Regions from separate parts of the Planococcus shenhongbingii genome, predicted to be linked through region 3. Evidence: riboswitches for the same ligand, from Rfam matches in the RefSeq annotation. Region 3 holds a riboswitch; each other region holds the start of a gene.
The links. Region 3 has a riboswitch for S-adenosylmethionine ahead of QWY16_RS06265 (methionine ABC transporter ATP-binding protein). Riboswitches for the same ligand answer to the same signal wherever they lie in the genome.

Region 1: linked by a shared signal. The riboswitch ahead of QWY16_RS09285 (aliphatic sulfonate ABC transporter substrate-binding protein) and the one ahead of QWY16_RS06265 (methionine ABC transporter ATP-binding protein) in region 3 are both predicted to bind S-adenosylmethionine.
Region 2: linked by a shared signal. The riboswitch ahead of QWY16_RS11325 (methionine ABC transporter ATP-binding protein) and the one ahead of QWY16_RS06265 (methionine ABC transporter ATP-binding protein) in region 3 are both predicted to bind S-adenosylmethionine.

What each region holds. Positions count from the first base shown of each region.
Region 1 covers NZ_CP129235.1:1,855,017-1,865,925, forward strand. Annotated here, with positions in the region: gene QWY16_RS09265 (hypothetical protein) at 1-81, shown strand, start outside; gene QWY16_RS09270 (DNA alkylation repair protein) at 242-910, opposite strand; gene QWY16_RS09275 (CPCC family cysteine-rich protein) at 1,073-1,417, shown strand; gene QWY16_RS09280 (homoserine/threonine efflux transporter) at 1,633-2,262, opposite strand; SAM riboswitch class I at 2,474-2,586, shown strand; gene QWY16_RS09285 (aliphatic sulfonate ABC transporter substrate-binding protein) at 2,744-3,733, shown strand; gene QWY16_RS09290 (ABC transporter permease) at 3,746-4,585, shown strand; gene QWY16_RS09295 (ABC transporter ATP-binding protein) at 4,600-5,313, shown strand; gene acsA (acetate--CoA ligase) at 5,315-7,033, shown strand; gene QWY16_RS09305 (helix-turn-helix domain-containing protein) at 7,598-8,155, shown strand; gene QWY16_RS09310 (NAD(P)H-dependent oxidoreductase) at 8,204-8,914, shown strand; gene QWY16_RS09315 (DMT family transporter) at 8,996-9,901, shown strand; gene QWY16_RS09320 (NAD(P)H-dependent oxidoreductase) at 10,142-10,822, opposite strand.
Region 2 covers NZ_CP129235.1:2,294,366-2,305,274, forward strand. Annotated here, with positions in the region: gene QWY16_RS11295 (alpha/beta fold hydrolase) at 1-318, shown strand, start outside; gene QWY16_RS11300 (GGDEF domain-containing protein) at 311-1,243, shown strand; gene QWY16_RS11305 (hypothetical protein) at 1,692-1,931, opposite strand; partial or broken gene QWY16_RS19390 (DUF4181 domain-containing protein) at 2,731-3,033, opposite strand; gene QWY16_RS11310 (iron-containing alcohol dehydrogenase family protein) at 3,842-4,939, opposite strand; gene QWY16_RS11315 (MetQ/NlpA family ABC transporter substrate-binding protein) at 4,955-5,773, opposite strand; gene QWY16_RS11320 (methionine ABC transporter permease) at 5,793-6,464, opposite strand; gene QWY16_RS11325 (methionine ABC transporter ATP-binding protein) at 6,454-7,467, opposite strand; SAM riboswitch class I at 7,534-7,642, opposite strand; gene QWY16_RS11330 (tetratricopeptide repeat protein) at 7,745-8,752, opposite strand; gene QWY16_RS11335 (Bax inhibitor-1/YccA family protein) at 9,432-10,166, shown strand; gene QWY16_RS11340 (PfkB family carbohydrate kinase) at 10,360-10,909, opposite strand, start outside.
Region 3 covers NZ_CP129235.1:1,259,545-1,270,453, forward strand. Annotated here, with positions in the region: gene QWY16_RS06215 (C39 family peptidase) at 1-5, opposite strand, end outside; gene QWY16_RS06220 (STAS domain-containing protein) at 66-530, opposite strand; gene QWY16_RS06225 (thioredoxin family protein) at 594-914, opposite strand; gene QWY16_RS06230 (3-hydroxyacyl-CoA dehydrogenase/enoyl-CoA hydratase family protein) at 1,121-3,505, shown strand; gene QWY16_RS06235 (acetyl-CoA C-acetyltransferase) at 3,533-4,708, shown strand; gene QWY16_RS06240 (acyl-CoA dehydrogenase FadE) at 5,013-6,794, shown strand; gene QWY16_RS06245 (arsenate reductase family protein) at 6,886-7,248, shown strand; gene gcvH (glycine cleavage system protein GcvH) at 7,319-7,699, shown strand; gene QWY16_RS06255 (ribonuclease M5) at 7,836-8,174, shown strand; gene QWY16_RS06260 (thioredoxin family protein) at 8,180-8,506, shown strand; SAM riboswitch class I at 8,540-8,644, shown strand; gene QWY16_RS06265 (methionine ABC transporter ATP-binding protein) at 8,729-9,754, shown strand; gene QWY16_RS06270 (methionine ABC transporter permease) at 9,747-10,415, shown strand; gene QWY16_RS06275 (MetQ/NlpA family ABC transporter substrate-binding protein) at 10,457-10,909, shown strand, end outside.

The DNA.
Region 1 (10,909 bases), 600 kb from region 3:
ATTTCAAACTTGCCGAAAGATACAGTGATCACACAGATAAATGATACGCTGGTAACTAACCAAAATTCCGAAGAAGAATAGTGCCTATTTAAAGCCCCCTAGTGAAATGGACAGCCACTGAAGCTTTAAGGGCGTTTCCGATTAATGATAAAATCCTACACTTTGACTACATATATTCAACGCATGTAGATCAAAAAATAAGAGCAGTTTTAAAAAACCTCTGAAAAATTTTCAGAGGCAACTAATTATTATGCCGTTTGTTAACTTCAATCGAAATGAACTCCGGCAAATAGTTGGGAGTGCATCCTTTTGATACGACTTCGTCTTTGTAGAGACCCGTTTTCTCACCCAGTTTAATGCAGCGTGCGCGATTCTTTTCATCGTAAACGCCTATCCAGCCTGCGGTGAAATTCATCGCCCATTGAACTTCCGGTTCTTCCTGCGTAATAGCAGCTTCCATTACAGCTAGCAAGTCTGCGGTGTTATCAGGCGGGGTTTGTCCCGTCCATCTCAATCGCCCTTGATAATACCAGAAAGCTCTTCTTTGTAGAGCAGAAGGACTCTGTTGCCATGACCCCATCACTGCCAGGGTCTTCTTGTCTTTGGTGAGCTGATTCGCCATTAGCCAATCCATTAAGTTGTTGCGCTCATCAAATGTGTGCGTCTGCATGTCCTGATCAAGCTCATTCAGCACCTCTGGTGAAAGAAGTTTTTTGTCCATGATTAAGATTGCTAACAGGCGGGGCAAAAACGCTCCGGTTGACCAAAGTTCCATCGCGAGTTCGTGGTCTTTTTTAATGTCCTTCGCGATTTTCCGTAAGTCGCCTAGCTTCGTGTGACTGGTGATCTGAGCGAGAATGTCTTCTGCTGTTGAAGAGCGTTTGATTTCAGTGCCTTTAGTTTCATTCATTTTATAAAACTCCTTTATTAAAGCTGTTCCCACCCATAAGACAAGAACAACGTCTTTAATATAATCATAACATTTACTTCCTTTTAGTTGGATGCGAAAAGAGCATTCCTTTGTAAAGAAACTGTTTGAATGAATAGTAAAATTTGGAAAAGGGGTTTTTAAATGAGAAGAGAAAAATGCCCTTGCTGCGGGTATCCTACATTACAGACAAGAGGAGATTTTGAAATATGTATACTTTGTGATTGGGAAGACGAAAACCATGATGAACTTTCTTCAGCGGAAGTTTTCGGAGGACCCAATGGAGATTATTCGCTCGAAGAAGCAAGAAACAATTTTCAAAAGAACTTTAATATGTACAGAGAGAAGAATGATTTTGATGCCATTATAGTCGGGAAGAAAAAATTAATAAAAGCTTATGAAGGGTGGGAAAAAGACAAGCAGGCAAATAGAAAAGAAAAATGGAATGAGATCCGCAAGTTAGAAAATGAGCTGAATTTGCTTTCTTGATTTTACGTATAACGAATTTGGAAAAGCTGCTTGCATCCAAAAAGAGATCCGAGGCCGATCCAGGCACAACTTTTCGTCTTTATTGGATGCCCTCATGGATTGTTGTAATCAATTTAAGGACTGGATGAAAGAAACATGATTAAAAGAAAACGTCAAAAAGCCGTTCAGTTGCCTGAACGGCTTTGGAGATTCCACTTGAACGGTTAATCCATCGGTCAAATCGCGGTTTTTATTCCAAAACCGACCAGTACTGCACCCGCCGTCTTTTGGAAAACCTTTTGGAATTTCGGGTCATTCAGCCATTTTTTCGCTAAATCCATGAGGTTCACCAGGAACAAGAACCAAGTGACAGCCAGCAGAGTTAAGATGAATGCCAACACCATCAATTGCTGGTTTACATTCCCGCTTATGTCGATGAATTGAGGCATAACCGTGATATAGACCAACACGGTCTTGGGATTAAGAACATTGCTCAGCAACGCTTGCCTGAAGGATTCTTTGTTGTGCCGAACGGAAGAGGCAGCCGGCTTGCGTGCCTGTTCCTGAATTTCCCCTAAAGAAAATCCGCTTTTCGAGAAAAAGCTTCTGATTCCTAAATAGACTAGGTAGGCAGCTCCTATATATTTGATCAAAGTGAAGAGAACGATCGATTGGGCAATCACTACCGCTAAGCCCAGAACCGCAATCAAGGTCCAAAAAGAAAGACCGGCTGCCATTCCGAGCGTCGTATAATAACCGGCCTTAGGTCCGTGCCGAAGCGTATTTTTCATCAGCAGCATCGTGTCCGCCCCAGGTATGATCACCATCATGGCAGCTATTGAAATATAGGCAAACAAATTATCCACAGCAATTCCCCCTAATAGAAAATGAAAAAAGTAATTCCAGTAATTTTACATGGTTTGAAAATTTAAAGCAATCTGACTAAAAAAACTTTATATGAAAAAAGTTCAGAAGGAAAAAAATTCAAAACTGGTTGACTTTTAATTCGAGCCTATTGTATGATAATTCCTAATGGTTCGACTGATTGAAAATTTGTACATTTAAAAGTGAATAGCACTCTTATCAAGAGCGGCGGAGGGAATAGGCCCTGTGAAGCCCGGCAACCAACAGAATAACATTCTGAAAAGGTGCTAAATCCTACTGATTCGATTGAATCGGAAAGATAAGAGGAGGATTTTCTGCCCTCTTCTTAATTGAAGGGGGCTTTTTTATATTTTGGGTTCAAGAAAGGAGAGCAGTTGTATGTGTAAAACCTAGTAAACGAATCTGTTAAGTAAATAAAATTATAAAAAGAATTATTAAAAATTATGTCGGGAGGAATTTAGAATGAAGAAGATTATTGCAGTTGTGTTGTTGCTAGTAGGTGCGTCGTTTATCTTGGGGGCTTGTTCAAATGCACAAGGAAAAGAGCAAGGCGCGTTGAAAAAAGTAGTTCTGGATTATGCCTATTACTCGCCAACGAGCTTGGCTTTAAAGGAATTCGGATGGGCAGAAGAAGTTTTTGAGAAAGAAGGCATCGAAGTGGAATGGGTTCTGAGCCAAGGAAGCAATAAGGCATTGGAGTTTTTGAATTCGAAAAGCGTAGATTTCGGATCCACTGCGGGAGCAGCTGCGTTAATCGCAAAATCGAATGGCTCACCCATCGAGTCCGTCTATATTTATTCGAAACCAGAATGGACTGCGCTGGTAGCAACGGAAGATTCACCAATCAAAACAGTCGAGGACTTGAAAGGCAAGAAAGTTGCCGCCACTTTAGGAACGGATCCCTACATCTTCCTTCTGCGTTCACTTCAGGAAGCAGGCCTTTCATCGAAGGATTTGGAGATTGTGAACTTGCAGCATGCGGATGGCGCCAATGCCTTGTTAACTGGCCAAGTTGATGCGTGGGCGGGCCTTGATCCGCATATGGCAAGAGTTGAAGTGGATTCCGGCGCAAACTTATTCTCGCGTGACCATGACAAAAATACATATGGCACGTTGAATGTCCGGTCGGAATTTGCAGAACAGAATCCGGAAGCTGTAGAAAAAGTAATTGAGGTATATGAGAAAGCGCGGAAATGGGTTGTAGAAAATCCGGATGAAGCAGCAGAAATCTTGGCAAAAGAAGCAGACATGGAGTTGGAAGTGGCTAAGAAAAGCATCGAGCGAAATGATTTCTCAGATCCCATTCCCGGCGATAAGCAAATCGAGGCACTTGAAGAGGCTGGCGCTGTCTTGAAGTCGGAAAACGTGATTAAAGGCGATGCAGATATTGAAAAAACAGTTAGTGAATTAATTATTGACCGATTTGCGAAAAAAGTGATCGCAACGGAATAGGGGGCGAATTGGATGACGATCAACGCTAAAACTAATGATTTTCCGATAGAGAAAAGTAGTAAGCCGAAATCCCGCACGGATTCAAATAAGTTTAGAGGCCTGGTACTCGGGTGGATATTGCCGATCGTTCTTTTGGTCTCTTGGGAAGCAGCCGCACGTCTTGGCTTGATAGACACCTATGTTTTTCCAGCCCCTACCATAATTTTTCAAAAGATTGTAGAGATGGCTCAAGACGGAACCCTTTGGGGGCATATCGGCATTACTTTTCTTCGCGTACTGATCGGGTTTTTTGCCGGGACTATGCTGGCCCTTGTATTGGGTTCTTTTGTGGGCTATTTCAAGTGGTTTGAACAGCTTGTGGATCCATTGATCCAAGCATTCAGATCGATTCCTTCCCTTGCCTGGGTGCCCTTATTCATTTTGTGGATGGGAATTGGAGAACCGTCCAAAGTACTGCTGATTGCAGTGGGTGTTTTCTTTCCGGTTTATTTGAATATCGTCTCCGGTATTCAAGGTGTAGACCGCAAGCTGATTGAAGTTGGGAAGATTTATCACTTTACTTCGTTCCAGATTGTGCGCCGAATCATTTTGCCAGCATCTCTGCCGTCTTTTCTTGTCGGCTTGCGCAGCGGCGTCGGCTTGGGCTGGATGTTCGTTGTCGCTGCTGAACTGATGGGCGCAGGGCAAGGGCTCGGCTATTTACTGGTTGTTGGCCAGAATACATATTCGCCTGAGCTCATCATGGCAAGCATCATCCTTTTTGCCATACTCGGGAAGCTGACAGACGCTTTATTGAAATCGCTGGAAGCGCGTGCCTTGAGATGGCAGGATAATTTACAGAACCAACAATAAGAGGAGGTGTCAATATGCTGGAAGTGAAAGAGGCTTCAAGGACATTCAATAACGGACTTGCAGGATTTAAGAATCTATCGTTTTCCATTCAAGAAGGTGAGACGGTTGGAATTCTGGGAACGAGTGGATGCGGGAAAAGTACCCTTCTCCGGGTGTTGTCCGGTCTGGATAAGGATTTCGAAGGAGAAATAAAAATAGCTGAAGCGGGCGAACAGCCGATTGGCATGATATTTCAGGAACCTCGGCTTATGCCCTGGCTGTCGGTCAAAGACAATATTTTATTCGGAAACAAAGATGTAAAAAATGTAGAAGTGCGGGATTATTTGGATCTGGTAGGGTTAAGCGATTTCGGGGATTATTATCCGAAAGATTTATCAGGGGGAATGGCTCAAAGAACCGCTATTGCCCGCGCGTTGATCGGGCAGCCGGCTGTGCTGCTTTTAGATGAACCTTTTAGCGCACTGGATGCATTCACAAAAATGCAATTGCAGGACTTGTTATTGGAAATTCAAAAAAAGCAGCTTTCCACGATGGTGGTGGTGACGCATGACATTGACGAAGCGCTGTATTTATGTGACCGCATCTTCATCCTTGGCGGACAGCCGGGTTATCTGCAAGCGGAATTGACAGTGGAAGCTGCAAAACCAAGAAATCGCGGAAGTGCACTTCTTGCAGAAAAGAAATCAGAAATACTTAATCTACTACAGAGTAAAAAGGTGGTCGAGTAAAATGGCAAACAGTACAATTATCCAACCAAATAAAGGGCATTATAATATCGCGGAAGAATTACCATCTTGGGAAGATTTCTCTTGGAAAGATATAGAGTCGAATTTCAGCTGGTCCCAAACAGGAAAAGTGAATATGGCATATGAATGTGTAGATCGCCATGTCGAAGCAGGATTTGGGGAAAAAACGGCCCTCCATTATATTGGAGAACAGGAAGAATACAAACTTACATATCGTGATTTGAAAGAAAAATCTGATCTATGGGCGACGGTGTTAAAAAAACGCGGGGTGAAAAAAGGAGACTTCGTATTCGTGTTTTTGCCGAAGCACCCCGATTGCCATATTGCCATGCTTGCAGCCATTAAACTTGGTGCTGTCGTCGGGCCGCTTTTTGAAGCATTTATGGAAGATGCCGTAAAAGAAAGAATCCAGGATTGCGGAGGCACTTTTTTAATCGCATCACCAGAACTGGTGAAACGGGTCCAGCGGGAACAATTGCCGTCTTTGACAACCGTCTTTATTACCGCTGAACCGGAACAATGTACAGGAGATGAAATTTCTTTATTTGAAGAAGCAAGGAATGTTGAAACAGAAGAAAATATTATTGAATGGGTGGACCTCGATCATGGATTGAATATCCATTATACAAGCGGTTCGACCGGTAAACCGAAAGGGATCATCCATGCACACCGGGCGATGATCCAGCAATACATCACCGGGCGATGGGTGCTGGATCTAAAAGAAGGCGATATTTATTGGTGCACGGCACATCCGGGATGGGTGACCGGGACCGTCTACGGAGTATTTGCCCCATTGCTGAACCGCACGACGACTGTCATTCACGGGGGCAGATTTGGCGCGGAAGAATGGTATAACATCTTGGAGCGGACGGGTGTAACGGTCTGGTACAGTGCGCCGACGGCCTTCAGAATGCTGATGGCAGAAGGGGATAAACTGATTAGCAATTACGACCTATCAAAAATCCGGCATATTTTAAGCGTGGGAGAACCGCTTAATCCGGAAATTGTGAGATGGGGAATAGAGACACTTTCAAACCGCATCCACGATACGTGGTGGATGACGGAAACGGGAGCCCAGTTAATCGTTAACTTACCATCTGAAGCGATCAAGCCCGGATCAATGGGAAAACCGTTCCCAGGAATTGAAGCGGCTATTTTAGGGGAGGATGGAGAAATTCTGGAAGCTGGAGCAGTCGGCCAATTGGCTTTAAAAGCAAACTGGCCTTCTCTTATGCGGGAAGTCTGGAAAGACCCAGCTAAATACTCCACGTATTTCCCTTTTGATGGATGGTATTTATCCGGTGATTTGGCAACGATCGACGAAACAGGATATGTCTTTTTCCAAGGAAGAAGTGACGACATGATCAACTCTTCGGGGGAAAGAATCGGGCCATTTGAAGTTGAAAGCAAGCTGATTGAACATCCGGCGGTTGCCGAAGTGGGCGTTATTGGAAAGCCGGATGCCGTAAGAGGGGAAATTGTGAAGGCCTTTATTGTCTTAAACAAAGAGTATCAGGAGAGTAAGGAATTATTAGAAGAATTGCGCTTATTTGTGCGCAGCGGGCTTGCTGCCCATGCTGCTCCGAGGGAAATTGAATTTCTCGAAGAGCTGCCCAAAACCCCGATCAGCGGAAAAGTGCTTCGCCGCGAATTAAAAGCCAGGGAAGCTAAGAATAGTTCAGATCTCTTGGTTAACAAGTAAAGAACTGATCAATGATTCGATAATGAAAAATCGAAATATATGAGACACATTGAGTAGGAGTTGTGTTTACAGTAACGCCTGCTGCAAAAAAGAATGTATTTCAATTGCCCAATATTGTATTAATGGTAATGGCAGAGCGAATTGGAAGAGAACAGTCCGGATGCGCAAAAAGATGTTTTTTGGAATCATTACCAGTTAATAGCCGGCCTTAAGAAAAAAACATTTTCTGTTTAGAAATTAAACTTTTAGCATTAGACGAAAAAATATTACTGGGGGAGGAGAAAGCATGATTTAAAAGCAGGGGCATATTTTTGTTCGTAAACGTTTAGGAGAAGAGGGAACGTTCGTAAAGTGTTTAGGCACATTTACGAACGTTCTTTTTATTCTTTTTACAGCCATTTTGAAGCGTTCGGAAACGTGTACTTTTACGAACGGTTTTTTCTACGAAGACTTAACATACTTATTAGAGAAATGCTATCTAAGGATTAATCAAAATCCTTTGTCTGTTAAAGCGTTTAAATGTATGTTATATTGTTTGCAAATAAAATTAACAGGAGGCGTGGAATGGAAAACATTCAAGGGATTATTTCGAAAAACTTGGCCAATCTACGGAAACGAAGAAACCTTACACTCGATCAGGTTTCTGAAGCAACCGGTGTCAGTAAAGCCATGCTGGCCCAAATTGAGAAAGGGAAATCGAATCCGACCGTGACGACTTTATGGAAAATCGCAAACGGCCTTCAAGTTTCCTTCACTTCCTTCATGACGGAAAGTGAACCTCAAGTCAACCAAATTAGTCTGACTGATATTGAACCCATCACGGACAATGAAGGCAATTATCGGGTCTATCCTTTTTTCCCTTTTCATCCGGATAAAAAATTCGAAATTTACATGACCGAATTGGAACCAGGTTGTTTTCATCTGGCCAAAACCCATTTGGGGGAGGAATACATCATCATGAAAAATGGGGAATTGACCATGGATCTTAAAGGTCAGCTCTTTACATTAAAATCAGGGGATGCCATTCAATTTTCCGGTACGGTTCCACACAGCTATAAAAATGAAACAGCAGAACCGGCCAGCTTTTTTATGCTGATGTTCTATCCTGAAAATGAAATCTGAAAAGACGCGGGCTAAACATAAGTGATTTATCCATGAGGAGATGAAAAGATGAACGTACTGATTGTGTATGCACATCCTGAACCGCAATCGTTCAATGGAGCGTTAAAGGACTTGGCAGTTTCAGAATTGACAAAACTGGGTCATCAAATAAAAGTATCGGATTTGTACGCCATGAATTTCAAGGCGGTTGCCGACGGCGGTGATTTTCAGCAGCGGCAGGACGAACGCTTTTTGAAATATGCCGTTGAACAGAAACATGCGGTCAAAACTGAAAGTTTTTCACGCGATATTGAAGAAGAACAGGAAAAGCTGGTGTGGGCCGATTTTGTTATTTTCCAGTTTCCCATTTGGTGGTACTCCATGCCAGCCATCTTAAAAGGATGGTTTGACCGGGTGTATGCTTCGGGATTCATCTACACCAGAGAAAACAGGTACGATTCGGGAGGCTTAAAAGGAAGAAAAGCCATGCTTTCTGTGACGACTGGAACGCCCAAAGGGGCATACATGCCGAACGGGATGGATGGCGACATTCATGAAAAAATCCTCTATCATATCAATCATGGCATGCTCTACTTTTCGGGCATGCAGCCAGTCGAGCCATTCATCTCATGGACACCGTCACATGACGAAGAGGAACGGAAAATGTATTTGGAGGCGTACAAACAGCGGCTTCATTCTCTATCCGAACAACCCATCATTTCGTATCATCCGAAAGCCCATTACGATGAGAATCATCAATTGAAGAAAGAATACCAATAAAGCAATCGCTCTGCACTTTAGCAATGAAGGTATACTTTATTTTTTATAGTTTTTATGAAGGCAGTGTGAAGGAGGAAACACATGAAACCTTTCCAAGCGGATTTACTAATGCTGCTGGTGACAATCGGATGGGGATCGTCTTATTTGTTTATGAAAATAGGAATTGATTCGCTTGGGGAATTCAACGTAATAGCGCTTCGATTCGGATTGGCATTTGTGCTGGCGGCGGGCCTCTTTTTTCGGCGATTCAGGGAAATTGATTGCCTTACCTTAAAATATGCAGCAATTCTTGGATTTATTCTATTCATCGTTTTCGTGTTAATCACGTTTGGATTGAACACGACCACCACGTCAAATGCAGGTTTTTTGGTCAGCTTGACTGTGGTATTTGTTCCGCTGATTACGGCTTTCTTATTGCGAAAAAAAGTTGAATTGAAAACGGCACTGAGTGTGATTCTTGCCATTACAGGAATCGGCTTCCTCACGATTCAACTGCCTTTGGTGTTTAATAGGGGCGACTTATTCTGTATGGGGGCTGCGCTTTTTTATGCCGCGCATATTATAGTGGTAAGTTCGGCAGCCAAGAAAGTAGATCCGTTAAACCTAGGGATTGCCCAGCTAGGCTTCACCGGTTTGTATGGGTTGATCTTTTCATTTATTTTCGAAGTGCCTGCCTGGCCCAGTACCACAACTAGCTGGCTTGCGATTCTTGCCTTAAGCATCTTTTGCAGTGCCATCGGATTCATTTTACAAATCATCGCCCAAAAATACACGTCACCGACACGCACAGGACTGATGTTTTCGTTAGAGCCGGTTTTCGCAGCTTTATTTGGTTATGTATTTGCACAAGAAATATTACATGGCAAAGGATATATCGGGGCAGCTCTTATTTTACTCAGTGTTGTCTTGTCGAGTAGCCAAAAGAAGAGCAGTCAATCAAAGCGAACAAGTGATATGCGAAACAGTGGACGGAATTTATCGCAATGATATATAACTCGTCAATCACTAATATAAATCAGTTTACATATCATGGCGTTCACGGAAATGGTTAATGCCCTCAGTCCATAAGAAAAGAACTGTAGAATGATACCTACAGTTCTCAATGAATGTCCGACGATCATCAAGTTTGAATCCAAACAGATAAGAAGCTTCAAGTTGTACAACAGTCCTAATGCTCATTAAAAAATGACTGCTGTTATTTTTAAAACTTTTTCCCGTCTGAAATCGTTACTTAATCCACTGCACAATATCCTTCATGTCTTTTCTTCCTCTAGGGAATTCAGGCTCATTTGCTCGGTAGCCAAACGCAACCATAGTCGATACAGCTAAATGACCATCCTCCAGTAAGTTTTCTTCCTCAAGAAGCTTTTGTACTTTATCACGATAAAACCCTTCTATTGGGCAAGAGTCAATTCCGAGTAACGCTGCTGCAGTCATCATATTGGCAAAGGGAATATAGGTTGACTTTCCAGCCCAATCCAACATTGTACGCTCATTTACTAGTGTATTTTGTTGATTTTCTTGGAAGTCCTTATACGCGTCTTTAATTTGATCATACATTTCAGCAGGGTATCCTACAACATTAAGCCATTGGTTTTTTAGATATTCTGAGTCGTACTTTGTATCCTTGATGGTTCTTGCAAGAATGATAACGAAATGGCTTGCAGTGGGCAGGGTGCCTTGTGCGCCCGGAGAAATTTCTTTTAGCTTTTCTCTGAATTCCGGGTTTTGAATAATGAGGAATTTCCAAGGCTCATAGCCACCTGAGCTTGGTGAAAGCCGGGCTGCTTCTAAGATGACATTAAAGTCATCCTCTGAGATTTTTTTTGTTGGATCAAAGGTTTTTATAGCACGTCTAAAATGAAACGCATCCAGAATTTCTTGTCCTTTTATTGCTGTTTGTGTCATGTTCAAACACTTCCTCTTAGTTGTATTTAGGCAAGCTAGCCTTTACTGGCCTTTCCATTAATAAGAAAAAATAGTGCGCTGCTATTT
Region 2 (10,909 bases), 1.0 Mb from region 3:
CCCGAACTGGTAGATAGCTTTGAAGAGCTGCTTTGTTCGAATGATCCAAAAATCGCACGAGAATTTGCGGAAGTGACTTTTAGATCGGATGTACGGGCAGAACTCAAGAAGCTGTTGGTGCCGACCTTGATCATGCAAACTCGATATGATGCCATTGTTCCGAGTGAAATCGGCCATTATATTCATGCACAAATCCCAAAAAGCCGGTTTGTTGTGATGAAGGCTACGGGACATAACCCTCATATAAGTGATGCTGAAGAAACCGTCGCTTTCATAAAAGAGTATTTAAGCCCGTCGGGGGATGGTAAAAATGGATAGACAACTGGATTTGGCACCGGTCGGATATTTGGTAATGGACCAATATTTGAGCATTACGGAAATCAATAAGATGATGATGAACCTAGTGGGGATTGAAAATGTCCCCCTCCATATACATGAGTTATTGACCGTTTCTTCCCGAATTTATTTTCAGACATATTTCATTCCGACGATTATCACTCATGGAGCCGTCAGTGAAATGGTATTAAAGTTAAAGAATCCTTCGGGGTCTGTTCCAGTGTTGATGAACGCCAAAAAAAGCAAAGGTTTTTTCGAATGTGCATTTATGCAGATGCCGATCCGCAGTGAATACGAAAATGAATTATTGAATGCCAAAAGAGATGCGGAAAGGATCAGCCAAGCGACAGAAGAAGCGAACCAAAAGCTTATACTATTGCTCAATGAAGTGGAGTCCAAACAAGCTGAATTAAGTGTGTTAAACAGCCGTCTGAAGAAGTTGGCGGTCACCGATGTTCTCACTAACCTGAAAAACCGCCGTTATCTTGAAGAGTTTCTTCCACCGCTGATGAAAAATGGAACACTGTCAATCATGTTGATTGACATAGACTTTTTTAAAAAAATCAATGATACCTTCGGCCATTATGCAGGCGATGTCATTCTACAAGAGCTGGCTCATGTGCTTGAAAGTTTAATTGACGATCCCGGATTTGCGATTCGCATTGGCGGCGAGGAATTTGTAGTGGTGTTGCCTGGAATTGGTCAGTATGTAGTTGAAGTGATTGCTGAGAAAATCCGCAGAGCTGTCGAGGTTACCGATTGGTCATACGGTCAGATTACAGTCAGTATCGGAGTGGCTGAAAGTACACCAGGCATGACACTTTCAAGCTTATTGAAAATGGCAGATGGCGCTCTATACAATTCGAAAACCGAGGGTCGTAATCGAATAACTATAGCTATACCCTAACTTTCTGTTTAACGGACAGAAAGTTTTTTTGTGTCCCCTGCATGAACATGCTCTATAGGTTGGGAAAAAAGTAATCTAATTAGTACACGCGATAGGTGTATTCCATCATTCTACTGTAAATCTACTTTTCTATTTGACGTAGACAATTTTAGAACAGAATAAATTTCACTACTATTAAAGAGCTCATGAAAGTATAATTGTACACACAAAAAGAGAGGAAATAAGCTTTAATCGACCTCTTTTTTACCTTCTCTTTTTGAACAGCTTCTGATAATGTTTGATATGTAAACCGAATTCATGCCAGAGTTTCTCTTTCGAATTCTGTAGCATCAGTACTTTGAATGCAACTTATTTTTTCAAGAAAATTAAAAGATTTCTTTTTCTAGAAATACAGGGAGAACAAAGAAATGGATGTAATATACTTAGTAATAAGTTACATTCAAAATCTTTATCTAAAGCTGACATAGTAAGCAGCAAATAAGATTGAACCAATGAATGTTATGAAAATAACCAAAGCGAATCCTTTGTTTTTAACTTTGAAAACATCGCGATGATCTTTTAATAAAAATTCAGTCGCGTAGAAGAAAATTAAACATCCTGCTATGAGTAATACCAAATTGGAAGCAGTTAAAGCATTTGAAAAGAATAAAATGGCTAATGAAATTGGAAAAATCAATAGTTTTAACATGGCACCCACCTGGCAGTATTTGTCTTCTTTCTTGTTGGTTCTTAATGTAACTCAATTGCTATTAAGCTACATTCATTTCTTCGAAAATCAGGGTTCTTAGAACATATAATAGTAAAGGACAAAAATGATACTTCCAGCAGCGATTGGCAGCCACATCCACTCCAATATTTTATTTTCAAAATGTCTTTCTTTCCCCGTTTTTTCAAAAAAAGAATTTGCTAACATTAAGGAAAATGAAGCAACAAAGAAAGAAATAACTGTAAATGAATTAGTTACGTGTAAATACAAGATAATGAGGGACCAAATACTGAATCTAATGGTCGTGTAAGAAAAAATCTTCACCTTCAAACTTCCTTTCTAAATTTCTACAAGATGCAGGACTTTTATTTGTTCCAAATTCCCCTCCAAGGACTTCGTATGTCTTGTCGGAAAAATTTTTAAGGCGATACAGACGAATGTAACTTAACTATCATTAAGTTACATTCGTTTTCTGATAACTGCACTTTCAACTAAGGTCATCTCTTTGATTTAGAAAATATCCCAGATAAAATGCCTAGGCCCAGCACTAAAAACCCTAAAGATGCTGAATATCGAAAGCTATTATGATTCGAGTATCCTAATACATACACTAAACCAATACAGCAAACTATAAGCCCTAAGAAGAAAATGAAATTACTTATTTTTCCGAATGACAACATCGCTGGAACACCTTCTTAGTTTAAATTTCTAATTCGATAAAAAGACTACCGGTAGTCTAATAATTTTTGTGCTTATTTAACTACCGGTAACTATTTGCTTTTTAAGATATCAGGAGGCTAAATAAATCAAATTGAATTATTATAATCAAGGCTATTACTATTAAAGACATTTCACTGATGGTTAAGAGGGCTTGTTTTGGTTTTTGTGAGTATCTCCATTCGAAAATGGCCTGTACCAAGTGGTCCATTAACGTAAACAAAATCACCGAAACTAAAAAAATGTTTACCGAGGATCCTTTGGAAACGATCAGGTAAAAGCTGATGATGTATACAACAGCAGCGATTGCGTTGATAGCTATATCAATTTTTCGGTGCAATTTATTTGTATAATTGAATGGGAAGAGGCCTTTTCTTTCTCGATCTTAAATATTTTTCTTAACACGGCATTAACGAGTGAAACTATAAGAGTTCCAACTAAAATAAATCCCGCAAATTTGACCCAAACCATCTCACGGCCCCCTCCAGTAGTTCATCAAAAATTCCTTGCATACTTTTCATCCAATCTGAATGGAACTTAACTGCCCATAAATTACATTCCGTTACTAGTAAAAGGCGTATGTGAAAATAAGAAACGATAGGGCAAGCAGACCCGATTTGATCCAAATTATTTTATTGCTAATACCAATCTTTTTTTCTAAATGATAAATGTAATGGACTAGTATCATAAATCCAGCAAAAGTTAATAAGAAATTGGGCGTACTCGTACTTCCGACGCGCGATATATATTCTATAAGTCCAAATGCCAGTAGGAGCATGCCGATGGAAGCAATTATCATGTAGATGTAAGAACTACCAGTCTTTTTATTCTCCATACTCACTCCTCCTCTCCAAGGTCTATGCTTCTCAAATTCAGTCCTATTTTCGTCTACTTCCTTTTTCTTCGCTAGTTCATATACTTATTTTACCATTCCAGATTTCTAATAATAGATGCCTTTGCAATAACTTGTAATAAAAAAGCGTTCGTAAAAGTACAGGTTTCCGTACGCTTTAAAAAAGGCTGAAAAACAACAAAAAAACGTTCGTAAAAGTGCCAAAACACTTTACGAACGTTTACTAATTTTCATTGACATTTACGAACGGTATTAACAATGATTTTTGAGTTGTACGGTTTATGTTTTCAACAAGTTAAACTCTCTAAGCTAGACTTTATGTTTAACCCTCATTCTTGCTTTGTGCATTAACGGTTTCTTCGATTCTCGTCATTACTGCAGCAACTTCATCTGCACGAATCGGATCTTCCCTAAGCACATGAATCGTTTCACTTTCTCGCGTGGACTGTACCGCGATTTCTTCAATCCATCGGCCCTGAATCCCAACTTCTTTCAGTGAAGCAGGCAGGCCAACTTTTTTATAGAACACTTTCAAGCGCTCCGCTTCTTCTACTTTCCTTTCGAGCAGCAGCTGCACCAATACTCCGTAAGCCACTTTGTCGCCGTGCAGCGCCTGATGGGATTCTGGCGCGATGGTCATCGCGTTGTGGATCGCATGGGCACCTGCGACGCGGCCGTATTTCTCACCGAAACCGCCGACCATGCCCCCAAGCATGATGATGGTTTCGGCCACTTTAATGAAGGCGTCCGATAATTCGCCTTGTTTGGCGTCAGCAATGGCCGCTTCCGCATTCTCGAACATTTCGTCGGCACATAATCTGGCGGTGTAGTGGGCGATTTTCAAGGCAATCGGCGGGTCCTCAAAACGGCTGATCTGGACGTCTGCTTCGTACCATTTGGCAACGGTGTCACCAATTCCGGCGATCAGCATCGGAACCGGCGCGGCGATCAGCACTCTTGGTTCGACCAATAGCAAATCGACGCTTCCCTGAAAAATGGTGTAATGGGTCATCGTCCCTTCATCCGTATAAATGACACTAAGCGGTGTCCACGGCGCACAGTTTGATGCCAATGTTGGAATCAGCACCGACTTAATGCCGTTGTCATTGGCAACAGCTTTTGCAATATCAAGCACTTTGCCGCCGCCGGCTCCGATAATGGCATCGGCTCCCAGAGATTTTGCAATCTCGGCAACACGGGCGATTTCCGGGAGAGAGCATTCTCCCTGGTAGATTTCAAAAGCCACTTCAACTTTTTCGAGTTCTGGAAAATAAGGTTTCAGCGCTTTCCAGGATTTGGTGCCAGTCAAAATCAGCACTTTTCTGATATTTCTGTCAAGCAGTTTATCTTCAAGGCCATTTAGCACTCCGACATTACAGACATATTCAGCCGGAGCTCCTTTTACAACGATATCTTCCACAATAATCTCCCTTTCTTAGCGGTTTGCCATCCATTCCGGCTTGCCGAATCCTTCAAAATCAGAATCGATCAATGCTTCAAATTCCGGTGATTCTACAATTTCCACCAGATCTTTTGAAAGCTGTTTGTCTTTGTTTTCGGTTTTAACTGCTACCAAGTTGCGGTATTGGTCCGGCATGTTTTCAAGAACCAATGCCTCTAGCAAGTCCATATCAGCCGCTAAGGCGAAGTTCCCTGGAACAGCTGCCAAGTCTGAGCTTTCAACTGCACGCGGCAATCCACCGGCTTCGATCGGCTGGAACACCAGATTTTTCGTATTTGTTTCGAGGTCTTTTTCTGAAACTGTCAATTCTTCTCCATCGGGGTTCAATGTGATCAAGCCGTGGTCCTGCAGCACTAAGAATGTCCGAGCTGCATTGACCGGATCGTTCGGAATGGCGATGGTTGAACCATCTTTAATTTCTTCGATCGAATCATATTTATTGGAATAAATACCCATCGGAGCAGTCGGCACTGTAATCAATCCGGTCAAATCCATGCCGTTTTCTTTCGAGAAGTTTTCCAGGTAAACCGAATGCTGGAATAAGTTAGCGTCCAGATCACCGTTGTCCAAAGCGTTATTCGGCTGGATGTAATCGCTGAACTCAACGATTTCTACTGTATAGCCTTTTTCTTCAAGAGCCGGTTTGAATGCTTGGGTTAGCATATCGCTGTATGGGCCGGCTGTGCCGCCAAGTTTGATGGACTTGCTGTCGGCGCTGGATTCTTCGCCGCCGCAAGCAGCGAGCAATGTCAGTAGTACGAGCAGGATAGCTGGCAATAAGAATTTTTTCATGTGAGGTTCTCTCCCTTATTTATCGTTTGTCTACTGCTTTAGAAGTCCAGTCTCCCAGTTGCTGAAGGATTTGGACAAGAACAATCAAGATGACGACGGTGACGATCATGATGGTGTTGTCGTAGCGGTAATAGCCGAAGCGGATCGCCAAGTCGCCGATGCCGCCGCCTCCGACCACTCCTGCCATCGCAGAGTAAGCGACGAGTGAGATGATGGTGATGGTAATCCCTTGGATGATGCCGGCTTTTGCTTCCGGCAGCAGCACATCTTTAATAATCATCCACGGCGTGGCGCCGACAGCAACCGCTGCTTCGATGACGCCTTTATCGATTTCACGCAGTGACGTCTCGACGATGCGGGCGAAAAACGGAATCGCGGCAACCGACAGCGATACGCTCGCTGCTGCTGGGCCGATTGTGGAATCGACCAACAATTTTGTAAGTGGAATCAAAGCGACAAGCAAGATGATGAACGGAATCGACCGGATCATATTGACGGCAAAGCCTAACACGGACTTGATGAAACGGTTTTGCAAAAACAAGCCTTTATCAGTGACAAACAATACGATGCCGAGCGGCAAGCCGATGACGATCGCAATAGCGAGAGACACGCCGATCATATATAAAGTTTCGCCGAACGCTTTTGAGATGTCCGGCCATAATTCCATCATATGCTGAAAATCAAATCCCATTTGCAATCACCTCCACATTTGCTCCCCGGCCTTCCATATAAGTGATGGCCCGGTGAATATTATCGGGCCTGCCCTGTATTTCCATCAGGAACAAGCCAAGAGGCTTTTCCTGTATATATTCGATTGAGCCATGGAGGAAATTCCCTTTGACGTCAAAGTTCTGAACCGTATCGGTGATGACGCCTTCTCCGGCGACCGCTCCCTTGAACTGCACTTTGATGACACGTCCTGTACAAGCTGCAAGGATTGGCTGTGGCACATCGAACGATACGACCGATGAGATAAATTCCTTGGTCAGTTCCGCTTTCGGAGCTGAGAACAAATCGTAGACTTCTCCTTCTTCGATGACACGGCCGTCTTGCATCACTGCCATGCGGTCGCAGATTTCTTTCACGACATTCATTTCATGGGTGATTAACACGATGGTGATGTTCAGCTCCCGGTTGATTTTTTTCAGCAGCCGCAAAATCGATAAGGTTGTATTTGGGTCGAGGGCGGATGTGGCTTCATCGCATAACAGAACGGACGGGTTATTTGCTAATGCCCGGGCAATGCCGACACGCTGCTTTTGGCCGCCGCTCAGCTGTGCCGGATAGACGTCTTTCTTATCGGTCAAGCCGACCATGTTGAGCAGTTCGTCGACGCGTTTCGCTATTTGGCCTTTTGGCAAATTGGCCGCTTTCAATGCAAAAGCGATATTTTCAGCCACGGTCTTTTGGCTGATCAAGTAGAAATGCTGAAAGATCATACCGATTTTTAGCCTGGCTTGCCGCAGCTTTTCACCTTTCAGTTTGGCCAAATCCAAGCCATCCACTTTAATTTCGCCGCTTGTCGGGCGCTCCAGCAAGTTCATGCAGCGAAGCAAGGAGCTTTTCCCAGCCCCTGAGTAGCCGACAATCCCAAACACCTCGCCTTCGTTGATTGTCAGCGTGACGTTATCGACTCCAGTAACCGTCCCTTTTTTCGTTTGATAGCCTTTTGAAAGATTCGTGATGCTGATCATGGTGTCCCTCCTTTTTTGCCAATAAAAAATGCCTCTTTCATAAAGAAAGAGGCACCGAATGGATTAGGCTTATCTCTCAGAATGAAATCATTCTGCAGGAATTAGCACCTTCTCAGATCGCTCTGTAGGTTGCTGGACGTCATAGGGCCTGTCCCTCGGTCTCTCTTGATAATGTTCCATATGCAATTGTGTTTAACATGTTTCTAATAGTATTAAAGATTGTGACTACTGTCAAACCTTTTTTAGTAAAAATCAACTATCGGCTTCAATCTGGCTGCTAGAGGGACAGTTCCTCATCCACTCGGTCGATAACCACGAATGGCGACGAACCGTCAAAATAATACCCGGATTTTTCATCTTCCGCCACTTTTATCGACGCTGGAATTTCCATTTCAGCCATGATTCGCTTCACTTCTGCAACCACTGATGAAAATGTTTTTTCCGGAACGCCTGTGATGACATGCGTAAACAGGAAGTAGTCTTTCAGCGACCACGGAGTTGCCGCTTCACCGCGGCGGGTTTTCACCAATAGATAGCGCAGTACATTGGCTTGGACAGGTGACAGCTGTTCCGAAATGCCATTGTAGGTCAAGAGAGCGCCAAATTTATTGAATTTCAGGGAAATGACATCTTTCATCTGCTGCTCGCCGCTTTCTTCTTCCGAGCAAAGCACAGCACCGAAAGGCGTCACAATCCGGTAAGCGTGGCACTTCAGCATGCCGTCGTTGTAGCAAAGCTGCGTTGGCAACGATGTATAGCCGGTGGAAATTATGTCGCATGAAGGCACTTCACCTTGGATAGCGGTATGCAGAGCACTGTTCGTCAAATACAGGACGGCGCGGCTGATTTGTTCAGCGTTCAGCAAAAAGTGCTCGTCGGTATAAAAAGTCTGGCTGTTCAATGCCTGCTGGAAGTACATCACCGCTTCGCTATGGATACCTGAACGGTAAGCCAAAAAGCCGAGGCGGTAAGCCGCAATCGGATTTTGGGAATCGTAAGAAAGAACTTTTTTCAGAACCTTTTCCGTATCCTCATAGATGGTTAGATGATCCGTGTACGTGTGCATGCCATAGCGCAATAAGTAGGATACTAACTTTTTCTTGATGTAGCTATAATAAGCGCGATAATCTTCATCGTCTTGCACCAGTTCTTCTAATTGACTGTGCATGGCATCGTACACTTCTATCTTGGAATAACTTAAACCGCCGAGCTTGGTTTCGCCAAGGCCCAGCAGTTCTTGCTCTAATTCTTCTAGTTCTTCTAAACTGTTTCCCTGAAAGCGCATGGTGTTCCTCCCGAATAAATACTGAACAACTTAAAATTTGATGTATTTCATTTATTTTTGATATATATTTGTTTTGACGAAAAATAAAATAAGATATATTTTACATTTATATTAAACTTGCATCGTTTTTCATGATACCAATGCTTGAAAAGATACACAATAGGGCAAAAGATAATTTTATTGTAAAAGAATTATTAAGATGATCATTTATAGAGGTATATGAACCTATAAAAAGCATATCGTTTTAAAGCCTTATACCCTCCGCTCTTTAATCACAGCAGTTTTTCCAGTCCGCTGTCCACTGCCCAGACGTGCCGACATTATTTCTGCTGAAAAGCCTTTTTTAATGTAATTTATTAGGCTCTGGAGAGAAAGTTAGTTCCAGTAAACGGATTTACTTTCCTTTCGGGCGAAAATACTTTCCTTTCGATCTCGTTTACTATCTTTCCCTGCTGGAATACTTTCTGTTCCCCTTCTTTTTCTTCAAACCATTTCCGTTTCGCCGCATAAGCAAAAAAATATGCGCTTCATCCCATTTCATTGAAACTTTCCGCTCGCCCGAAACGTAGTACAAGTTGAAGCATTTTCAAAGAATTGAACTTATATTTAACTGATTTCGTCCATTTGGAATGTAGGGAGATAATTGGAGCTGCTTCAACTATTAAAAGAGGTGAGACAATTGAGAAGTGGAAACCCGAGTTTAAATGATGAGTCGTTCAAAAAATTCGATGGGGCTGTAGCAGGCAAGCAAATGACCATCCAAGGCACTGTGAATAAGACATTAATTCTAATGCTTTTATTGCTGGCTACGTCCGTCTATTCCTGGAATCAGTTCCTCAGCAATCCAAACAGCGCAATGCCGTTAATCCTGGTGGGAGCCATCGGCGGACTGATTGTAGCTTTAATCACGATTTTTGTACCGAAAGTGTCGCCTTTCACAGCGCCGCTCTATGCGTTGTTGGAAGGGTTGTTTCTTGGTGCGGTATCTGCGCAGTACGAAGTCCAATACGGAGGCATCGTTTTCCAGGCAGTACTTCTGACGATTGGTGTGCTGCTGAGTTTGCTGCTTGCTTATAAGTCGGGCTTTATCAAAGTCACGCAGAATTTCAGGATGGGTGTCGTCGCAGCTACCGGCGCTATCTTCATCGTTTACCTGATTTCGTTTATCGGCAGTTTTTTCGGGTTTCAAATTCCTTACCTGCATGAATCATCGCCTATAGGCATTGCAATTTCTGTTGTCATTGTAATTATCGCCGCTCTCAATCTGGTGCTGGATTTTGACTTTATTGAAAATGCATCCGAAAGACGTGTCCCAAAATATTTTGAATGGTACGGCGCTTTCGGTTTGCTGGTGACATTGGTTTGGCTGTATCTTGAAATTCTTCGGTTATTGTCTAAGCTGCGCAATCGCTGATCAGGAAAACGTCTTTCGGGGCGTTTTTTTGTTGCCTTGAACTTACACTGCAGAAAACCGGTTTTATCATATCAGTGACTGTTTCCGTAGTCTGCTTACTTTCCAGATAAAATACAAAAACCGCAATCTGGAACATTGCGGTTTTTCAAGGCGATATTAAATTCCAGCTCGCATAGCGGCTATTTTCGGATGTTCATGTTCTTCCATCAATCAATTCATTCACATCGTTTAGGTGAGGAATTGCAGGAATCGCACCTTTTTTAGTGGTTCCCAAAGCCGCAGTTGCGTTAGCAAATAAAATCATTTTTTCAACGTCATGTGCTTGGACTAAATCCCAAGAGACCTCTTTCTTGATAAATTGATACAAAAAAGCTCCCAAAAACAGGTCTCCTGCTCCCGTGGTGTCAATAGCATTTACTTGGAATCCATTTATATGCCCTGTATCTTTGCCAAATCGATAAAAACAGCCTTTCGAACCTAAAGTGATTAAGACAACTTTCAGACCGAATTTCTCAAACAAAAATTGTGACCCTTCTTCAAGATTACGAATGTCCGTAATAAATTCCAATTCTTCTTCAGATATTTTTAAAATATCCGCATACTGCAGGCCTTCAATGATCGTTTCTTTTGCATGGCTTAAACTTCCCCAAAGCGCCTGGCGCAGATTAGGATCATAAGAAATTAAAACATCTTTTTCTTGTGCCGCTTTTACTGCTTTTAATGTTGCCGTTTTTGCCGGTTCA
Region 3 (10,909 bases):
GACATGCCTTCAAATGGAAGAAGAATTTTCAGTTTTCAGACCTCCTCAACGTTCTTGGATGGCATTTAAATTGAATACAAGGATCTTTCATTTTCCGCCAGGAGTTTCTTCAGCGCTGCCCGGAATGTATTAAAAACTTCCAGTTCCACTTGTATGCCCGCATGGACAATTTCCCGGACAAAGCGCGGATTAAAGCCGACATAAATTGGACGGAGGCCCATCAGCTTGAGAGCGTTATTGAGCTGGGACAATTCAGAGGCTAATTCGTTGTAATCGAATGTTTCCACATCTTCGATCCGCACACCGGTAAAGTCAAAAATGACGCACTCGATATCACGGTGTTCAGATGCGTATTGAAGCACTTTCGTGCGGATTGTTTCAAAACGGTTCCGGAAAATAAAACCGGCGATTGGAACGAGAATCGTATCGGGCACAATGGAAGGAATGATTGGAGCCGACATATTCTGAATCACTTTTTCATAATGCAGCACCAGTTCTTTTAACTCTCTAATTTCTTGCGATGAATCCATTAAGACACCTCTATTTCTATTATTGATTTTTATTATAGCGCAAAAAAAGAAATAGACGGTTGTCTATTTCTTCTGGCTTGCTAAAAAGTCTGTTACCGATTCAGGTGTTTTTGCATGAGCACTGTGAAGGTGGGCTGTTTTCTCACCGTTTTTGAAAACCAATAAGCTGGGAATGCCCATAACGTCGTATTTTTCTGCAAGCTCAGGCAATTCATCACGATTCACGTCAAACCATTTGTATTCGTTGTATTCTTCGATGATTGGATCGATGAACATATCCATGCGCGTGCAATCCGGACACCAGCCGGCTTGGAATTTAACGATTACTGGTTCAGTTCCTTCGATGATTTCATTGAATTGTTCAGTTGATGTAATGGGTTTCATAAAATCTCCTCCTAAATGTCTCTAAACCAGTTTACAATGCCGGATAACTTTCGGGAAGAGATTGAACTCAAAGAGTTCAATAATTTTAACGATTAAATATTGCGAAAACAATGAAAATAATTTACACTGAGGACATAGAGAGCGTTCTATTTTTTTAAGTAAAAAATGAATGAGGGTTCATTCAAAAAAACGAGGAGGGTTTTTCATTGGCTTACCAAATTAAAAAAGCAGCGGTGCTTGGTTCCGGTGTAATGGGTTCAGGAATTGCAGCACACCTTGCAAATATAGGAATTCCGGTTTTACTGCTGGATATCGTTCCTCGCGAATTGTCGGAAGAAGAACAGGCAAAAGGATTGTCATTAGAACATCCGCAGGTGAGAAACCGGATTGCCGCCACATCTATTCAAAAACTGTTGAAACAGAAACCGGCACCATTGACTTCTAAAAAGAATTTGCAGCTGATTACACCAGGAAACTTGGAAGATGACTTGGAGAAATTGAAAGACGTGGATTGGATCATCGAAGTAATCGTTGAAAATTTAGAAGTTAAAAAATCGCTTTATGAAAAAATTGATGCTGTCAGAACACCTGGCACAATCGTTTCATCCAATACATCCGGCATCAGCATCAACGGGATGGCTGAAGGCCGTTCAGAAGATTTTGGCAGACATTTTCTTGGTACTCATTTCTTCAACCCGCCGCGCTATTTGAAACTCCTGGAAATCATTCCGGCGCACACGACGGCACCTGAAGTTCTTCAGTTCATGACGTCATTCGGAGAAGACCGATTGGGTAAAGGCGTTGTGATTGCGAAAGATACGCCGAATTTCATAGCCAACCGCATCGGTACATACGGATTGTTGGTGACATTGCGTGAAATGCAGAACCGCGGGTATTCCATCGGAGAAGTGGATTCGGTTACAGGGCCGTTGATCGGACGCCCGAAATCAGCGACATTCCGTACATTGGATGTAGTTGGCCTCGATACATTCATGCATGTAGCGAAAAATGTTTATGACCAGACTTCCGGTGAAGAACAGAAAGTGTTTGAAACGCCTGAATTCATGAAGAAGATGATTGAGAAAGGCTGGATCGGTGCCAAATCAGGACAAGGATTCTTCCTTAAAAAAGACAAAGAAATTCTGGAACTGGATCCGGAAACCTTGGAATACCGCCCAGCCGGCGATTTGAAAACGCCTTCACAAGAAATGGCAAAACAACAGAAAGGCCTTGCGGCGAAAACTAAAACGCTCGTTTACGCAAACGACCGCACAGGAGAGCTTTTATGGAGCATCCTTTCGCCGACACTCCTGTATTCCGCTCAATTAGCTGGTGAAATTGCAGACGATATAGTGGCCATTGACAATGCCATGAAATGGGGATTCGGCTGGGAACAAGGGCCGTTTGAAACATGGGATGCAATCGGCGTCCGAAAATCAGTCGAAAAAATGCAGCAGGAAGGTTTACAGATTCCTGCCTTTGTTCAAAGTTTACTCGACAGCGGCAATGAGAGCTTCTATAAAGAAGAAAACGGCAACCTGTATTTCTTTAATGGAACCGATTACCAGCCGGTGCCAGTCAACGAAAAAGCGATTGATTTAAAACGTTATAAGAAAAAGAACGGGGTCTTGAAGTCAAATTCAGGAGCAAGCTTGATTGATCTTGGAGACGGCATTTTGCTGCTGGAATTCCATTCGCGTTCAAATGCAATCGGCTTGGACATTATGCAAATGATCAATTATGCAATAGATGAAGTAGAAAAGAATTACAAAGGCTTGGTCATCGGGAACCAAGGCAAGAACTTCTGTGTCGGCGCGAACCTTGGGATGATCCTGATGGAAGCGCAAGATGACAATATCTTTGAACTGGATTTCACTATCCGGACCTTCCAGAACTCGTTAATGAAAATCAAATACAGTTCCAAACCTGTAGTGGTCGCACCGTTCGGCATGACGCTTGGCGGAGGCGCGGAAGTTGCGCTTCATGCAGCACATATCCAGGCTTCGATGGAGACGTATATGGGCTTAGTGGAAGCGGGCGTTGGGCTGATTCCTGGCGGCGGTGGAAACAAAGAACTTTACATCAAGCACTTGAAAGGCCTGCCGAACGGCGTAACGGTCGATTACCAGAATATCGCAAGCAATGTGTTTGAAACGATTGCAATGGCAAAAGTGTCTACTTCAGCAGAAGAAGCGCGTGAAAATAACTTCTTGAATTTCACAGATGGCATCAGCGTCAACAGCGATCATCTGATTTATGATGCAAAACAAGCAGCACTTGCTTTATATGAAAATGGCTACCAGGCACCGATTCGCGAAAAAGTGCCGGTTACCGGTGAGCCTGGATACGCCACTCTTTTACTCGGAGCAGAAGGCATGTTCATATCCGGCTATATTACAGAGTATGATTTGAAAATCGCCAAGAAACTCGCTTTTGTCTTGTCCGGCGGAAAACTTCCATACGGTACGAAAGTGAATGAACAATACTTGTTGGATCTGGAACGTGAAGCATTTTTAAGCTTGGTTGCGAAACCGAAAACTCAGCAGCGGATGCAGCATATGCTGGTCAAAGGCAAACCGCTCCGCAACTAATCGAAGATATTAAAGGAGGAAAAACACATGCGCGAAGCAGTAATCGTCGCCGGGGCCAGAACTCCGGTCGGCAAAGCGAAAAAAGGCTCTCTTGCTACTGTGCGTCCGGATGATTTCGGCGCATTGGTAGTCCGGGAAGCATTAAACCGGGCAGGCGGATATGATGGCCCGATAGATGATTTGATCATGGGATGTGCGATGCCGGAAGCTGAACAAGGCATGAACATTGCACGCAATATCGGTGCATTGGCAGGATTGCCGGATACGGTATCAGCAGTAACAGTCAACCGATTCTGTTCATCAGGGCTTCAGTCGATCGCTTATGCAGCCGAACGGATCATGGTCGGAAGCGCAGAAGCAATCATAGCCGGTGGTGTTGAATCGATGAGCATGGTGCCGATGATGGGCAATGTGATCCGGCCGAATTCAAAGCTGGCGGAGACAGCTCCTCAATACTATATGAGCATGGGGCATACGGCAGAGCAAGTCGCTACTCAATACGGCGTAAGCCGGGAAGATCAGGACGCTTTTGCTGTCCGGTCCCATGAAAAAGCGGCTGCAGCAATCGCTGCCGGCAAATTCGATGAAGAAATCGTGCCGGTCGAAGTCACTAAGCGTTTCGTCGATGACAATAATAAATACCAGGAAAAAACATTCATGTTTGAAATGGACGAAGGCGTGCGACACGGCACAAGCATTCAATCCTTGAACAAGCTCCGAGCAGCTTTCTCGGCCCGCGGCACAGTAACTGCCGGAAACTCTTCGCAGACTTCAGACGGTGCCGGAGCGGTGTTGGTCATGGACCGGGAAAAAGCAGAAGCACTCGGATTAAAGCCGATTGCAAAATTCCGTTCATTTGCAACAGGAGGTGTGCCGCCGGAAGTGATGGGAATCGGTCCGATTGTCGCCATCCCGAAAGCATTGAAATTGGCTGGCCTTTCAATTGAGGATATTGATGTATGGGAATTGAATGAAGCTTTCGCTTCCCAATCGTTAGGCGTCATCCGCCATCTCAACCTTGATATCGATAAAGTGAACTTAAACGGCGGCGCCATAGCTTTAGGCCACCCGCTTGGAGCAACAGGATCTATTTTGACGATGAAGATGATGAGTGAATTAAAACGCCAAGGAAAACAATTCGGCGTTGTGACAATGTGCATCGGCGGCGGTATGGGCGCAGCCGGCGTTTTTGAAATGCTGTAAATTATTGAGTAAGTTGAATTGAAGAAATGGCTTTTTGTATACCGCTTAGGCCGCTTTGGGCATGGCTTTCGCAAGAAGCCAGGCAAAGAACGCCTGTCTTCTTGCTTCGCCTAGCCCGTGGACGCGCCTGCGCTGGATAGGTTTTCTATAAAAGTATGATTACTTAATATACCTCTTTGATTATTAATTACTTTGGAGCAAAACAGCGGAGACGTTCGCAGCAAGCGAAGCTGCTGTGCGGAATATCGATTAAAAAATTCATGCATTTTAATATAACCTAACGATAAAACAGGAGGAATAAAAAATGGCAGAATCTAAGACGTTAATCAAAGGCGGCAGTTTCTTAATCGAAGATGCAGACTTATCCCGAGTATTTACACCGGAAGACTTTACGGAAGAGCAAAAAATGATCGCTAAAACGACCGAGGATTTTGTGAATACGGAAGTAATGCCTGTGGTGGAGAAACTGGAAAACCATGAGTTTGAGCATTCTGTGCGGCTATTGAAAACGGCTGGAGAGATCGGCCTTCTCGGTGCCGATGTACCGGAGCAATACGGCGGCCTTGGCCTGGATAAAATCGCTTCCGCTTTGATTGCGGAAAAAATGTCGAAAGCGGGCGGTTTCTCGATTACACACGGTGCCCATGTTGGCATCGGCTCATTGCCAATTGTGCTGTTCGGCAATGAAGAACAAAAGCAGAAGTACTTGCCGCGTTTGGCAACTGGCGAACTGATTGCCGCGTATGCCCTTACAGAGCCAAGCTCCGGATCAGATGCACTGGGTGCAAAAACAGTGGCTAAGTTAAATGAAGCCGGTACGCATTACGTATTAAATGGTGAAAAACAATGGATTACAAACGCAGGATTTGCGGATGTGTTCATTGTTTATGCGAAAATTGACGGCGAGAAATTCTCAGCCTTTATTGTGGAACGTGCTTATGACGGTGTTTCTGTTGGACCGGAAGAAAAGAAGATGGGCATCAAATCCTCTTCCACGCGCACATTAGTCTTGCAGGATGCGGAAGTGCCAGTAGAAAACTTATTGGGCGAAGCAGGGCGCGGCCACATTATCGCATTTAACATTTTGAATATCGGCCGTTACAAACTAGGGGTCGGCACAGTCGGCGGTTCAAAACGTGCGATGGAAATCACGATTCCTTACACGAATCAGCGCCAGCAGTTTAAAACACCCATTTCTTCCTTCAATTTGACGCGTGAAAAACTGGCGACGATGGCTTCTCAATTGTATGCATTGGAAAGTTCGGTATACCGCACAGTTGGTCTATTTGAAGACCGCATGAGCGGCTTTACAGAAGAAGAGCATGCCAATGGGAAGTTAGTGGCGGATGCGATTGCAGAATTTGCGGTGGAATGTTCAATGAATAAATTCTTTGGCACAGAAACGCTGGATTATATTGTTGATGAAGGCGTTCAACTGCACGGTGGATACGGATTCATGCAAGAGTATGAAATCGAGCGCGCTTACCGTGATTCCCGCATCAACCGGATTTTTGAAGGAACAAATGAAATCAACCGTTTGCTGGTACCAGGTACATTGCTGCGCAAAGCGATGAAAGGCGAGCTTCCTTTATTGCAGCACGCACAGAAATTGCAAGAGGAATTGCTCATGATGATGCCGGAAGAAGTTGGCACAGAAGCGTTGGCACAGGAAAAATACTTGGTGAAAAACGCCAAGAAAATCGCTTTGCTTGCAGCTGGCCTTGCGGCGCAGACGTATGGTGCAAAGATCGAACAAGAACAGGAAGTGCTTGTGAACATCGCGGATATCGTCTCGAACGTCTTTGCGATGGAATCTGCTGTGCTCCGCACGGAAAAAGCGATTGCAGCATCCGGAGAAGAAAAAGCCCAGCAAAAATTGTTGTATACGCAAATATATTGCCAAGAAGCCTTTGACAAAATTGAGAAAGACGCAAAAGAGACATTGCTTGCGGCTGTGGAAGGCGACAATCAGCGCATGATGCTTTCTGCACTGCGTAAACTGACGCGTTCAACTCCGTATAACGTGATTGCGAAAAAGCGGGAAGCAGCTGTTAGATTAGTGGAAGCAGAGAAATATGTAGTCTAAGCTTTCTTTGAAAACGCAGCCTTCGGCTGCGTTTTTTTACATCGACCAAGAGTGCTAATTTTGGTAAGCTTGGTTAAAAGGAGGTTTTAGAATGATTACCTATTATGCATATCCGAAATGCACAACATGCCGCAAAGCAAAAAAATGGCTTGAACAAAATAACATTGAATACAATGAAATAAACATTGCTGAAACACCGCCGTCTGACAGCGAACTTCGTGGGATTTATGAGAAAAGCGGACTTGAATTGAAGAAGTTCTTTAATACAAGCGGCTTGAAGTACCGGGAACTCGGATTGAAAGACAAATTGAAAGAAATGCCTGAAGATCAGCAACTGAAGCTGCTGTCGTCAGACGGAATGCTGATTAAGCGCCCCTTGGCTTGGGATGGGGAAAAAGCGACACTCGGATTTAAAGAAGAAGAGTTTGAAAATACCTGGAAGAGAGAGCAGTGAAATCTTGTATTTCCCCAGGCTTTATGTCAAACTGAGAAATGAGTACACTACATAATTTGGAGGGTTTTCGATGAGCACACCACAAGAACTTCGTTATTCTAAAGAGCATGAATGGGTTAAAGTTGAAGGCGGTACAGCACGTATTGGCATCACGCATTTTGCACAAGCTGAACTTGGCGATATCGTTTTCGTAGAATTGCCGCAAGTTGGCGATGAAATAAAAAGAAATGAGCCATTTGGCAGCGTAGAATCAGTTAAAACTGTTTCGGAGCTTTATGCGCCTATTAGCGGGCGTGTAATTGAAGTCAACACTGAGCTTGAAGACAGTCCTGAATTTGTAAACGAATCTCCGTATGAAAATGCGTGGATGGTGGTAATCGAATCTCCAGAAGAAGCTGAAATCAACGACTTGATGTCAGCTGAACAATATCAGGAAATGATCAACGAGTAATATCCTAAAAAGCGCCTATTACTTGGCGCTTTTTTTGCTAGCTGGGCACTGGATGAAATAAGCATCTATAGGCTGATCCAATAAGGAGCAGCTTTTACACCTAATCTTTCATCATATATCAGCGAGGTGTTGACTTATGGATAAAGTAATTGTGGTTGAAGGGCTAACGGATAAAACACGAATAGCGCCGCTCATTGCAGAACCCGTGACGATTGTTTGCACAAATGGTACAGTTAGTGCATCGAGGCTTGAAGAATTATTGCTGCCTTATGAAGGTTTGGATATCATCATATTGGTGGATGCGGATAAATCAGGTGAACGGCTGCGGAAACTTGTTAAACGCGAATTCCCTGAAGCCCGGCATTTTTATATCAATCGCAGTTACAAGGAAGTGGCAGCGACGCCGATCCGGATCTTGCTCGATGTGCTGATTTCAGCAAATGTTCAAGTCAATAAGTTATTAACTGAGGGATGAAATCGATGAAAGAATGGACACATAAAGATTGGCTAAAAGAAAAGAACACTAGCTCTGCCGCGGCTTATTATTTATATACGCCGATGTGCGGTACATGCCAAGTTGCTTCTAAAATGATGGATGTCGTAAAAGAGTTGTTCCCGGATTTGCCGATGGGCAAAGCGAATTTGAATTTTGTTCAGGAAATTGCCGAATTGTACAAGGTGGAAAGTGTACCTTGCCTGCTCATTACAGAAAACGGGCAGCTGAAAGAAAAGATTTACGCATTCCAGTCTGTGCCTTACCTATACGGGAAATTGAAATCTGTTGACGAAAAATGTCGAGCATGGTAAATTGGATTTCTGAACAATAATTTCATATCGTAACTCTTATTTAGAGTGGTGGAGGGAAGTGCCCTATGAAGCCCGGCAACCGTCATGAAAATGAAATGGTGCCAAATCACACAAAGCAAAAGCTTTGGGAGATGAGAGAGCGGTTTTCGTGTTTTCACGGTTACCCTTCTGCTCAGTTCTGCGCGGAAGGGTTTTTTATTTTGGATTAGGAGTTGTAAAAGGATGATTGAATTAAAAGAACTGTCGAAGGTTTTCGACACAGGCAAAGGCACTTTAACAGCTGTCGACCATGTCGATCTGTCGATTTCATCCGGTGAAATTTTTGGCATTATCGGCTATAGCGGGGCAGGGAAAAGTACATTGATCCGTTTATTGAACGGATTGGAAAAGCCTACTTCGGGGACGGTAACAATAAACGGCCAAAATATCTCGGCAAGTAAAGGACTAGAGCTGCGGAAAGCGCGCCAGAAAGTCAGTATGATTTTCCAGCATTTTAACCTTCTGTGGTCACGCACAGTAAAAGAAAACATTGAATTTCCACTTGAAATCGCAGGTGTTCCAAAAAACAAGCGCGACGCCCGCGTTCAGGAATTGGTGGAATTAGTTGGGCTCACGGGTAGAGAACATGCTTATCCGTCCCAGCTGTCGGGCGGCCAGAAACAGCGTGTCGGCATTGCCCGTGCGCTGGCTAATGAACCTGAAGTGCTGCTATGTGATGAAGCCACTTCAGCACTCGATCCGCAGACAACCGATTCGATTCTGGAACTCCTGGTCGATATCAATAAACGTCTCGGGCTTACGATTGTTCTCATTACCCATGAGATGCACGTTATTCGGAAGATTTGCCATCGTGTCGCTGTTATGGAAGGCGGGCGCGTCGTTGAACTGGGAGACGTATTGAATGTCTTTCAGGCGCCAAAGCAGCCAATTACGAAGCGCTTTGTCGCTCAAGTCACCGATACGGAAGATTCGCATGAAACGATTAAACATCTGCGGGAACTTTACCCGACAGGCGAATTGGTGAAATTGGTTTTTGTCGGTGAACAGACGGAACAGCCTATTTTGACTAAGCTGATCCGGAAATACCCTGTAGAGATCAATATTGTGCAAGGAAATATATCGCATACGCAGCGAGGAGCTTATGGCACATTGGTATTACAAATGAAAGGTTCGCAGCAACAGATATCCGAAGCTCTCGCGTTCTTGAACGCTGAAAGTGTACAGACGGAGGTGATGGCAAATGATTGAGTCATTATTCCCGAATGTCGATTGGGACAGTATGTGGGAAGCGACGCTCGAAACATTATATATGACAGCCATGTCGACGTTCTTTACATTTGTCATCGGATTGGTTTTGGGAATCGTCTTATTTTTGACGGCACCGAAACAATTATGGGCTAACAGTGTGGTAAATTGGTTGACTGGTGCATTCGTCAACATTTTCCGTTCGATTCCGTTTATCATTTTAATCATTTTGCTGATTCCGTTTACGAAATTTCTCATCGGCACGATCCGAGGGCCGAATGCTGCATTGCCTGCCTTGATTATTGGAGCGGCGCCATTTTATGCGCGCATGGTATTGATTGCGCTGAAGGAAATTGATAAAGGAGTCATCGAGGCTGCGCGTTCTATGGGCGCAACAACTTGGACGATTATCCGTAAAGTGTTGCTGCCAGAGTCCAAACCGGCATTAATCTCAGGTATCACAGTTACAGCGATTGCATTGGTGGGATATACTGCCATGGCCGGAATTATCGGTGCGGGCGGCCTAGGAACACTTGCGTTCTTGGACGGTTTCCAGAGAAGCCGGGAAGATGTTACGCTTATGGCAACTATTTTGATTTTGATTATCGTCTTCGCAATCCAGTTTATTGGTGACCGAATGACTACAAAATCAGATAAACGCTAACAGCTGAACTATAAAAAACATAGAAAAAGGGGATCGGTTACATGAAAAAATTACTAGCAGGATCATTATTGACAGCACTTGTACTTGCAGGCTGCGGAGGCGGCAATGGCGGAGCAAGCGAAGAAGAGACAAGCACATTAAAAGTGGGCGCTTCAAACGTCCCGCACGCAATTATTTTGGAACAGGCAAAGCCGCTTCTTGAAGAGCAAGGAATTGAATTAGATATTGAGACATATCAGGATTATATTTTGCCGAACCAAGATTTAGAAGCTGGAGAAATTGATGCCAACTATTTCCAGCACATTCCATATTTGGAGTCTCAAAAGAAGGAATTTGGCTATGATTTTGAAAACGCAGGCGGAATCCACATTGAACCGATCGGTGTTTATTCTCAGAAATATGCTTCATTGGAAGAACTTCCTGAAGGGGCAACAATTTTAATGAGCAACTCGGTGGCTGACCATGGCCGTATTTTATCGATGCTTGAAGCTCAA